Regions from separate parts of the Vibrio celticus genome, predicted to be linked through region 2. Evidence: predicted binding sites of a transcription regulator. Region 2 holds the regulator's gene; each other region holds the start of a gene.

Region 1 (3,169 bases), on a different replicon from region 2:
AGCACTTAAGAGTGACAAAGCAGCAGCAGAAATGAAGGCTCAAGAAGCAGAAGCAGCCGCTATGGCAGCGAAAGAAGAAGCGGATCGTGCTAACGAACGCATCGATAACATCGCTGAGTCTTACACTAAGTAGTTTGAGATCTAATCGCGATTAAGCTGTAAATTAAATAAGTCGCAAAAAGCAGTATATAGACAGCACCACTTCTTATCGGATGTGGTGCTTTTTTTTGGGCGATACTAATTCGAGTAGAAGGTACTAATGCGAGTAGACAAGATAAAACCGCCCCCTGTTACAGAAGAGGCCATCGAATTAAAACTCAATCACAGGTGGTGCTATCTCTACAGGCACGCCGTTTTGAGCAAAGATAACCGCTTTCGCCTTTGAATTTGGCAGTTCTGCGTCTTCAAGCCACCATTTTAGTTCCACAGGGATCTGTAATGATTTCTTTGAGCCGTCACTTCGAGTTAATGGTTCGTGCGCTTCAACAAACACACTTCTATCTGGTTCTAATGACACCTTAATCGGCTCATTGATAATAGTGACCTGTTCACCACGGTTCACTTGCTCAAATAGCCACTCAATATCTTTAGGTTCCATTCGGATACAACCAGAGCTAACTCGTAAACCTATTCCAAAGTCTTTGTTAGTACCATGGATCAAATAATCGCCAGCGCCATAAGCAAGTCTCAAAGCGTACTCACCCAATGGGTTTTCTGGCCCTGCGGGAACCACTCTCGGTAATTCAATGCCCTTTTCAAGATACTCTTTGCGAATTGAATTTGGCGGCGTCCATGTTGGATTCGGCCTTTTTTGGCTTATCTTGGTGATCATCTCGGGAGTATCGCGCCCCACTCGACCGATGCCGACAGGGAAAACATGCACCTGATTTTTCTCGGGCTCAAAGTAATACAACCTTAACTCAGCAAGATTGATGACGATCCCCTTTCTCGGAGTGTCAGGCAAAATCAAGCGGCTTGGAATGCTTAACACATAGCCTTCCGCGGGAAGAAAAGGGTCCACCCCTTTGTTGGCTGCCATTAAAGAGAGAAAACCAATATCGTATTGCTTGGCAATGATGGCCAAGGTTTCGCCCGCCGCCACTTCATGCTGCTGGATTCTGCCCACAATGCGGCTTTCTGTAGGTGGCAATTGAAAGGTTGCAGCAGACACCCACGATGAAGCTATCCCGCTGGCAAGCAAAGTAGTTCTTACAACAAGCGACGCCGCCCTGTGGAGTCGTGTTTTCATTGACGGTAAAGGCGTCGAGTTAGCGCAATGCGACATACAAATCCTTGGTTTGTCTTTTATCAAAGTTTAGATTATCTCTGATCTAACGTCTCTACAACGTATTGTTGTCTCGAAACTGATAGGCAACAAGTTTATATGTAAGCCTTTTCCTCTCATTCGCTTGCAATTAACCCATACAAAATCGATTGCCTTTACGCTTTCAACAGATTTGGTTATCAATATTAATAAAACTATAATGACGGACCTGTTTTGTGACTAAAGTCTCATGGAGCCACGTTCTAACTCGCTAATATTGCCTCAACAAAACGAATTCAATTCAACAGAATCGGTAATTGATTAAATCCTGTTCTTATAATTACCGTTTAAACTTTGGAGAACGACCATGGCTACACCTCATATTAATGCTCAAGCTGGTGATTTCGCAGAAACAGTACTTATGCCGGGCGACCCGCTTCGCGCAAAATACATTGCAGAAACATTCCTTGATGACGTGAAGCAAGTTTGTGACGTTCGCAACATGTTTGGCTACACAGGCACTTACAAAGGTAAGAAAGTTTCTGTCATGGGCCACGGTATGGGTATCCCATCATGCTGCATCTACGTACACGAGCTAATCGCTGAGTTCGGAGTGAAAAACGTAATTCGCGTAGGTAGCTGTGGCGCAGTACGTGACGACGTTAAACTAATGGACGTTGTTATCGGTATGGGTGCATCTACTGACTCAAAAGTAAACCGTATTCGTTTCAACAACCACGACTTCGCTGCTATCGCTGATTTCGGTCTTCTAGAAGAAGCAGTAAACCAAGCTCGTGCACAAGAAGTTCCAGTTAAAGTTGGTAACGTATTCTCTGCAGACCTTTTCTACACTCCAGAAGCTGACCTTTTCGAAAAAATGGAAAAGCTAGGCATCCTAGGTGTTGATATGGAAGCGGCTGGTATCTACGGCGTTGCTGCAGACCTTGGTGCTAAAGCACTAACCATCCTAACAGTATCTGACCACATCATCCGTGGTGAAAAACTAAGTTCTGAAGAGCGTCAAAAGTCTTTCAACGACATGATGAAAGTTGCTCTAGAGACAGCAATCAACATCTAACGATTTGATAAAAGATACATTGAAAAGCGTTACCCCGCAGCCAGGCTCGCTTGGCTGCTCAAATAATCCCGAGGGGGAGATCGTGTCTAACGACAAGCTGCCAAAAGATGCGGATGGTTTGCAACTCAACTTTTGTAAAACATTGGCGTGTGACAACTTTGGCTTGAGCGATGCAAAACGGTATGTTTTGCAACACGCGAACCCTAAGCGTCCAGCGATGGTTTGTCGTGAATGTGGAGCTTTCCCCCCCTTACTTAACAATCGTGAAGTGTTAAGCGAACTTCATCGCCTGCGACAACTTCACAGCGATGGCCTTCCTGCTTGCCGCAATGATGATTGCGATAACTTTGGCCTATCGGTTCATACCCACAAACATCTTTACCATGCCTTCGGTTACAGCGGTGACAGGCAACGTTATCGATGCAAAGACTGCCAATCAACCTTCGTTGATAAATGGTCTGGATCCAATAAAAAACTTCAGTTTCAAGAGAACCTCATGGGCTTATTGTTCATGGGTTATTCCGTACGTGAAATCTGCAGAAAATTAGAGATCAATCCAAAGACTTTCTATGATCATGTTGACCATATCGCGAGTCGATGCCGTCGCAAATTAGCGATGATCGATGCTCGATGGGTTAATCATGCCAAGGACTATCAATTCGCTTCCCATTATCAGCGCTTACAACCACAAAGTAACAACGGTGTGGTCTGGATAGCGACAGGCGAAGCGCATTCTGGTTACATCCTTTGCCAGCATGTCAATTACTCTCAAAATGAAGAGCCTTCGGGAAATGTTGACCATAACCCCTACGACGATGTGGCGCGCT
Region 2 (3,169 bases):
TAACAGGCGCAAGTGGTGATGCACCATTTGGTGGTCCGGGTGCTTCAGGCAACCTACGCCCAAGTGCTTACTATGCGGCGGACTACTGTGCTTATCCTATGGCTTCAATGGAAGGCGGTGAAACTCAACTTCCAGCAACGTTTAGCCCAGGTATTGAGCTTTAATTTAGGCTAATGAGTCTTAGGCTCATGCGTTAAGCTTGAAAGAGGGAGGTGGTGTTATCACTTCCCTTTTCCACCACGTCCGACACCTAGATTGGGCGGTAGATAATAATAGAACAAGTATGTCACAGGCTGATGGCTGCTGACTCTGTGTCTCAGCTTCTCCCTCTCTAATCCAAATTACTAGCTTGCTAGAACCTCTGACAAGGAGTCACCATGACGCCCGATCTACTCTTTAAATCACTATGGGACGATTACATTCACAGGCTGTGTCCATCGGCTGAGAAAGTGCATCACTTGCTGAAAGAAGATGAAGCGCTGATCAACGACCATATTGCACTGCGTACTTTTAATGTTGCCCCTCTCGGTATTGAAACACTAGCTAAGCCTTTCCTGGAACTGGGTTACAAGGCGTGTGGCGACTACCTGTTTGAGAGCAAGAAGCTAGTGGCTAAACACTACGAGCACCCAGACCCGAAGCAGCCAAAAGTGTTCATTAGTGAATTGAAGGTAGAAGAGTGTTCAAGTGACTTGCAACAGATCGTTGCGAAGTTGGTTGAGCAAGTCGACGCAACCAAACTTCAAGGTCATGAGTTCTTGTTTGGCGGTCGTCTATGGGGTTTGAGCTTCGCTGATTTCCAAGTGCTTGCAAAAGAGAGTGAATACGCGTCTTGGCTAGCAGCTCATGGATACGGTGCAAACCACTTTACGGTGAGTGTGAATCAGCTAAATAACTTCGATGAAGTACAGGCGGTGAATGACTACTTGAGCGAGTCGGGCTTCACGATCAATGCATCTGGCGGTCAGGTTAAAGGCTCTCCAGAGGTCTTATTAGAGCAATCATCAACAATGGCAGACAAAGTCCCAGTTTCATTTGTTGAAGGCAATGAGATGATTCCTGGGGGCTTCTATGAGTTCGCTAAGCGTTATGCGATGGCCAACGGTGAGCTTTACACCGGTTTTGTTGCAGCATCAGCTGACAAAATCTTTGAGAGCACCAACGGTTAAAGAAAGATACGAGCACGGATTTTGTCCTAGAGATTCGAGTACGCTTCGCTTCGAGACAGTTTGTGCTTGGAAGCTGTAGGTGTTCTATTCGCATCACGTATCTGCTCTATAGATCTTAAGAAAACAAAAAAGCCACCAAACTCGCATTTGGTGGCTTTCAAATTTTTGGCTCAGTTAATCGAGATTAACGAGTGCCGTATACCACGATAGTTTTACCGTGTGCAGAAATTAGGTTCTGCTCTTCTAGCATCTTCAAGATACGACCAACTGTCTCACGAGAACAACCAACGATCTGGCCAATCTCTTGACGAGTGATCTTGATTTGCATGCCATCAGGGTGAGTCATTGCATCTGGCTGTTTCGCTAGGTTTAGTAGCGTTTGAGCGATACGACCTGTTACGTCAAGGAACGCTAAGTCACCAACCTTTTGGCTAGTTACTTGTAGACGGTTTGCCATTTGCGCTGAAAGGCGCATTAGGATATCTGGGTTCACTTGGATAAGTTGACGGAATTTCTTGAAAGAAATCTCAGCTACTTCACAAGGAGATTTAGCACGAACCCAAGCTGTACGCTCTTGGTCTTCTTCGAACAAGCCAAGCTCACCGATGAAGTCGCCTTGGTTTAGGTAAGAAAGAATCATTTCCTTACCTTCTTCGTCTTTGATAAGAACTGCCACAGAACCTTTAACGATGTAGTACAAGGTTTCTGCCTTTTCACCAGCATGAATCAAAGTACTTTTTGAAGGGTACTTATGAATATGACAGTGTGAAAGGAACCACTCTAATGTTGGATCGGTTTGAGGTTTACCTAGAACCATAATATCTCACTTCCTCTGCAGGGTATGCTTGCCGCTTTCCGTATTTTAGCTAAGCCTGGATTGACTTGTAGGATAAGAGCACTCGTTGAGTGCTGCAAGCTATCTTGTGTTTCGTTTAAGAATAGTATCCTTTTTCAGGTACTATTTCTTGATTTTAATCGTGACCAAGCTACGATTTTTTACGCAAAATTGTGCACATGATCACGGTATGAAAAGTAATCAACCAGAATGTCGTTTTGTTAACCTATTTTTCCGGTTTCGATGAGTTGTTGCAGGATTGGCCTCACAATGAGCTCCATAGCAAAACTCATCTTGCCGCCTGGCACCACTAGCGTGTTATGACGAGACATAAACGAGCCATCAATCATAGCCAGAAGGTAGGGGAAATCGACGTTTTTGATGCCACGCAAACGTATAACTACGAAGCTTTCGTCTAAACTTGGAATCCCTTTGGCGTTGAGTGGGTTCGATGTATCTACGGTTGGAACACGCTGAAAGTTGATGTGAGTTCGCGAAAATTGTGGGGTAATGTAGTTAAGGTAATCATCCATCGAACGAACAATGGAGTCCATTACGGCTTCGCGTGAATGGCCACGATCGCGGGTGTCACGAACGAATTTTTGAATCCACTCTAGGTTTACGATAGGTACCATGCCGATCAGCAAATCGACGTGTTGAGAAACGTTAATGTCGCCATCAACCACACCACCGTGCAGGCCTTCGTAAAACATCACATCGGAATTTTCAGGGATCTCCTGCCATGGCGTAAAGGTGCCCGGCATTTGATTGTAAGGCACGGCTTCATCGAAGGTGTGCAGGTAGCTTCGTACTTTACCTGTACCTTCGTTACCGTATTTACGGAAGAACTCTTCTAGCGCACCAAAGTCGTTGGCTTGTGGACCAAAGTAGCTGATGTGCTTACCTTGCTCGCGCGCTTTACGGATCTCGACATCCATCTCTGGGCGAGTGAAGCGATGGAAACTATCCCCTTCAACCCAAGCTGCCTTCACGTCCATCATATTGAACATTTTACGGAAGGCTTCTGAGGTGGTGGTGGTGCCGGCTCCAGATGAACCCGTCACCGCAATAATTGGATGTTTAGCGGACATGACAACCCTTGTCTTTTGAGTAACTTACTTGTTAGCAATCGTTTACCACTATAACACGGCTCCTTTATGAGCGC
Region 3 (3,169 bases), 340 kb from region 2:
GGCGGGTGACCGTGCTCGTGCTGAGAAAGCATACGCGGGTGATATTATCGGTCTACATAACCACGGTACTATCCAGATTGGTGATACCTTTACTCAAGGTGAGAGCCTTAAGTTCGCTGGTATTCCTAACTTTGCACCTGAGCTATTCCGTCGTATCCGTCTACGCGATCCACTGAAGCAGAAGCAACTTCTAAAAGGCTTAGTGCAGCTTTCAGAAGAGGGCGCAGTACAAGTATTCCGTCCTATGCAGAACAACGACCTGATCGTTGGTGCGGTTGGTGTGCTTCAGTTCGACGTGGTTGTAGCGCGCTTGAAAGCGGAATACAACGTAGAAGCTATCTACGAAGGTGTTAACGTTGCAACAGCTCGCTGGGTTGAATGTGATGACGCTAAGAAACTAGAAGAATTCAAACGTAAGAACCAATCTAACCTTGCGCTAGATGGCGGTGACAACCTGTCTTACATCGCACCAACTATGGTGAACTTGAACCTTGCTTCTGAACGCTTCCCTGAAGTTCAGTTCCGAGCGACGCGCGAGCACTAATTTCTCCGCGATCTATTCGAGTTAAACAAAAACGTCTATTGTTCTGCAATAGGCGTTTTTTAATGCGTTTTATTTGAGGTTTAAAGGCTGAGGTTAGAAGCAGTTATGTTGGGTTGGATAAAAGCTTGGGTTAGGAAATACGATAAGTGGTGTGAAGAGCTTGGCTTAATGCCTGAGAACAAGCGCAGTTGTGTTGCTTATCGTCGTGATCCTCAAGGGAAACAAACAGAGAGTAGGGAAGATGACACAGCAAATAAGTGACTTTCCGCTGTTTGATACTCATTGCCATGCGGATTTTGAGGCGTTTGAGCAACATATTGTAATTGATCAGGGAACTACACTTGATCAAAGTATTGATGGCTATCTTAAAGAAGCAAAGCAAGCTCAAGTCGAGAAGTTAATCATCCCTTCTATTGGCCAAAGTAACTGGAGGAAGCTCGATGAAATCGCTCAATCTCACCCCAATGTTTACTATGCATTAGGCTTCCATCCTTACTTTTTAGAGCAGGCCAATGACGAACAATTTTCGGAACTTCGCCAATTACTCTCTTCAAAAAACAGCCAATGTGTCGCGATAGGTGAGTGCGGGCTCGACTTTTTTGTGGACGTTGAACGAGAGAAACAAGAGCGCTTTTTCATCCAACAAATGGAACTTGCCAAGGCGTTTGAGCTGCCTTTAATCATCCATGAGAGGAAGTCTTATAACCGACTTATCGAGCTAATAAAGCAGCATAAGTTCACCTTAGGTGGTGTGATTCACGGCTTTTCAGGGAGTGAACAGCAAGCTTTAGCGTGGATCAAGCTCGGTTTCTATATTGGCGTCGGTGGAACGATAACTTACCCGAGAGCGCAAAAAACACGCACAACCATGGCAAAATTGCCCCTTGAATGTCTGGTATTGGAAACGGATGCTCCGGACATGCCCCTGTATGGAAACCAAGGAAATGTTAATCATTCCAAATATTTAGTTACGATCTTAAATGAACTTTTTTTGCTTAGAAAAGAGCCAAAGCAATCGATTGCAGCGCAAATTTGGCAAAATAGCCATCGCGCATTCGGTATATGTGAATAAAACCGAAGGTTTTTGTTTATCGTTTGCGTAAATTGCACTGAGCTTGTGATTTGGCTCACATTTGCGTGTGAATGGTACATGAATCTTCTACGAAAGTGTGAGGACGGCATTACTTTATTAGTGGTCGCATGAGTATAATTGCCTCCGCTTTATAGCCCCATTTTGTAACACGCCAATAAATAACTAATAAGGAAGTCATAAACTATGAGCCTGTTTATGAGCCTAGTCGGAATGGTTGCACTGATCGCAATCGCAGTACTACTATCTGACAACCGCAAAGCTATTAATCTAAGAACAGTGGGTGGCGCTTTCGCTATCCAATTCGCACTTGGTGCATTCGTACTTTACATCCCTTGGGGTCGTGATCTACTTGCAGGTTTCTCTGCTGGTGTAGCAAACGTGATCGACTACGGTAAAGACGGTACTGGTTTCCTATTCGGCAGCCTAGTTAACTTTTCAGTTGACGGTATCGGTTTCATCTTTGCTTTCCAAGTACTACCAACTCTGATTTTCTTCTCTGCACTTATCTCTGTACTTTACTACATTGGTGTTATGCAAATTGTAATCAAAGTTCTTGGTGGTGGTCTTCAGAAAGCTCTAGGTACTTCTCGCGCCGAGTCTATGTCTGCAGCAGCAAACATCTTCGTTGGTCAAACTGAAGCACCTCTAGTTGTTCGTCCATTTGTTCCTAAAATGACTAACTCTGAACTATTCGCAGTAATGTGTGGTGGTTTGGCTTCTGTAGCTGGTGGTGTACTAGCAGGTTACGCATCTATGGGTGTACCTCTAGAGTACCTAGTTGCAGCGTCATTCATGGCAGCACCTGGTGGTCTACTATTCGCTAAAATCATCAAGCCTGAAACAGATACGCCAGACGACAACATCGCTGACGAAATGGACGGTGGCGATGACAAACCAGCTAACGTTATCGACGCAGCAGCAGGTGGCGCATCAGTTGGTCTACAACTAGCACTTAACGTTGGTGCAATGCTACTAGCATTCATCGGTCTAATTGCTCTAATCAACGGTATCCTAGGTGGCATCGGTGGTTGGTTCGGTATGGAAAACCTAACTCTAGAACTTCTTCTAGGTTGGATCTTCGCACCGCTAGCATTCATCATTGGTGTTCCATGGGAAGAAGCAACTATCGCTGGTTCTTTCATTGGTCAGAAGACAGTTGTTAACGAATTCGTTGCATACCTAAACTTCGTACCATACGTTGGTGAAAACGCTCAAGTTGTTGCAGCAACTGGTCAAGTGATGTCTGAGAAGACTCAAGCTATCATCGCATTCGCACTATGTGGTTTCGCAAACCTTTCTTCAATTGCGATTCTTCTAGGTGGTCTAGGTGGTATTGCACCAAGCCGTCGCCACGACATCGCACGTATGGGTGTTAAAGCGGTAATTGCTGGTACTCTATCTAACCTGATGGCAGCAACAATTGCTGGCTTCTTCCTGTCTTTCTAATTAGTTAGAAATCGATATATAGACGCCATAATAATATCGCCCCGTAGCAAGAAATTGCTGCGGGGCTTTTTTGTTTTTAGGCCTAG

The links. Region 2 encodes CRP, which controls carbon source genes, mostly activating them, when cyclic AMP is high. Its sites were predicted from a motif close to TGTGANNNNNNTCACA; they were not measured.
Region 1: deoD (purine-nucleoside phosphorylase) is a predicted target of CRP. The motif match lies at 1,500-1,515, and genes of this name have one in related genera.
Region 3: OCV19_RS03095 (NupC/NupG family nucleoside CNT transporter) is a predicted target of CRP. The motif match lies at 1,661-1,676, and genes of this name have one in related genera.

Annotation. Positions count from the first base shown of each region.
Region 1 covers NZ_AP025464.1:1,770,291-1,773,459, reverse strand. Annotated here, with positions in the region: gene OCV19_RS23745 (Lpp/OprI family alanine-zipper lipoprotein) at 1-133, shown strand, start outside; gene OCV19_RS23740 (L,D-transpeptidase family protein) at 311-1,285, opposite strand; gene deoD (purine-nucleoside phosphorylase) at 1,632-2,342, shown strand; gene OCV19_RS23730 (lactate dehydrogenase) at 2,425-3,169, shown strand, end outside.
Region 2 covers NZ_AP025463.1:299,359-302,527, forward strand. Annotated here, with positions in the region: gene astD (succinylglutamate-semialdehyde dehydrogenase) at 1-164, shown strand, start outside; gene OCV19_RS01340 (DUF1338 domain-containing protein) at 378-1,169, shown strand; gene crp (cAMP-activated global transcriptional regulator CRP) at 1,354-1,986, opposite strand; gene OCV19_RS01350 (phosphoribulokinase) at 2,226-3,095, opposite strand.
Region 3 covers NZ_AP025463.1:636,367-639,535, forward strand. Annotated here, with positions in the region: gene prfC (peptide chain release factor 3) at 1-544, shown strand, start outside; gene OCV19_RS03085 (DUF5363 family protein) at 650-805, shown strand; gene OCV19_RS03090 (TatD family hydrolase) at 786-1,616, shown strand; gene OCV19_RS03095 (NupC/NupG family nucleoside CNT transporter) at 1,821-3,083, shown strand.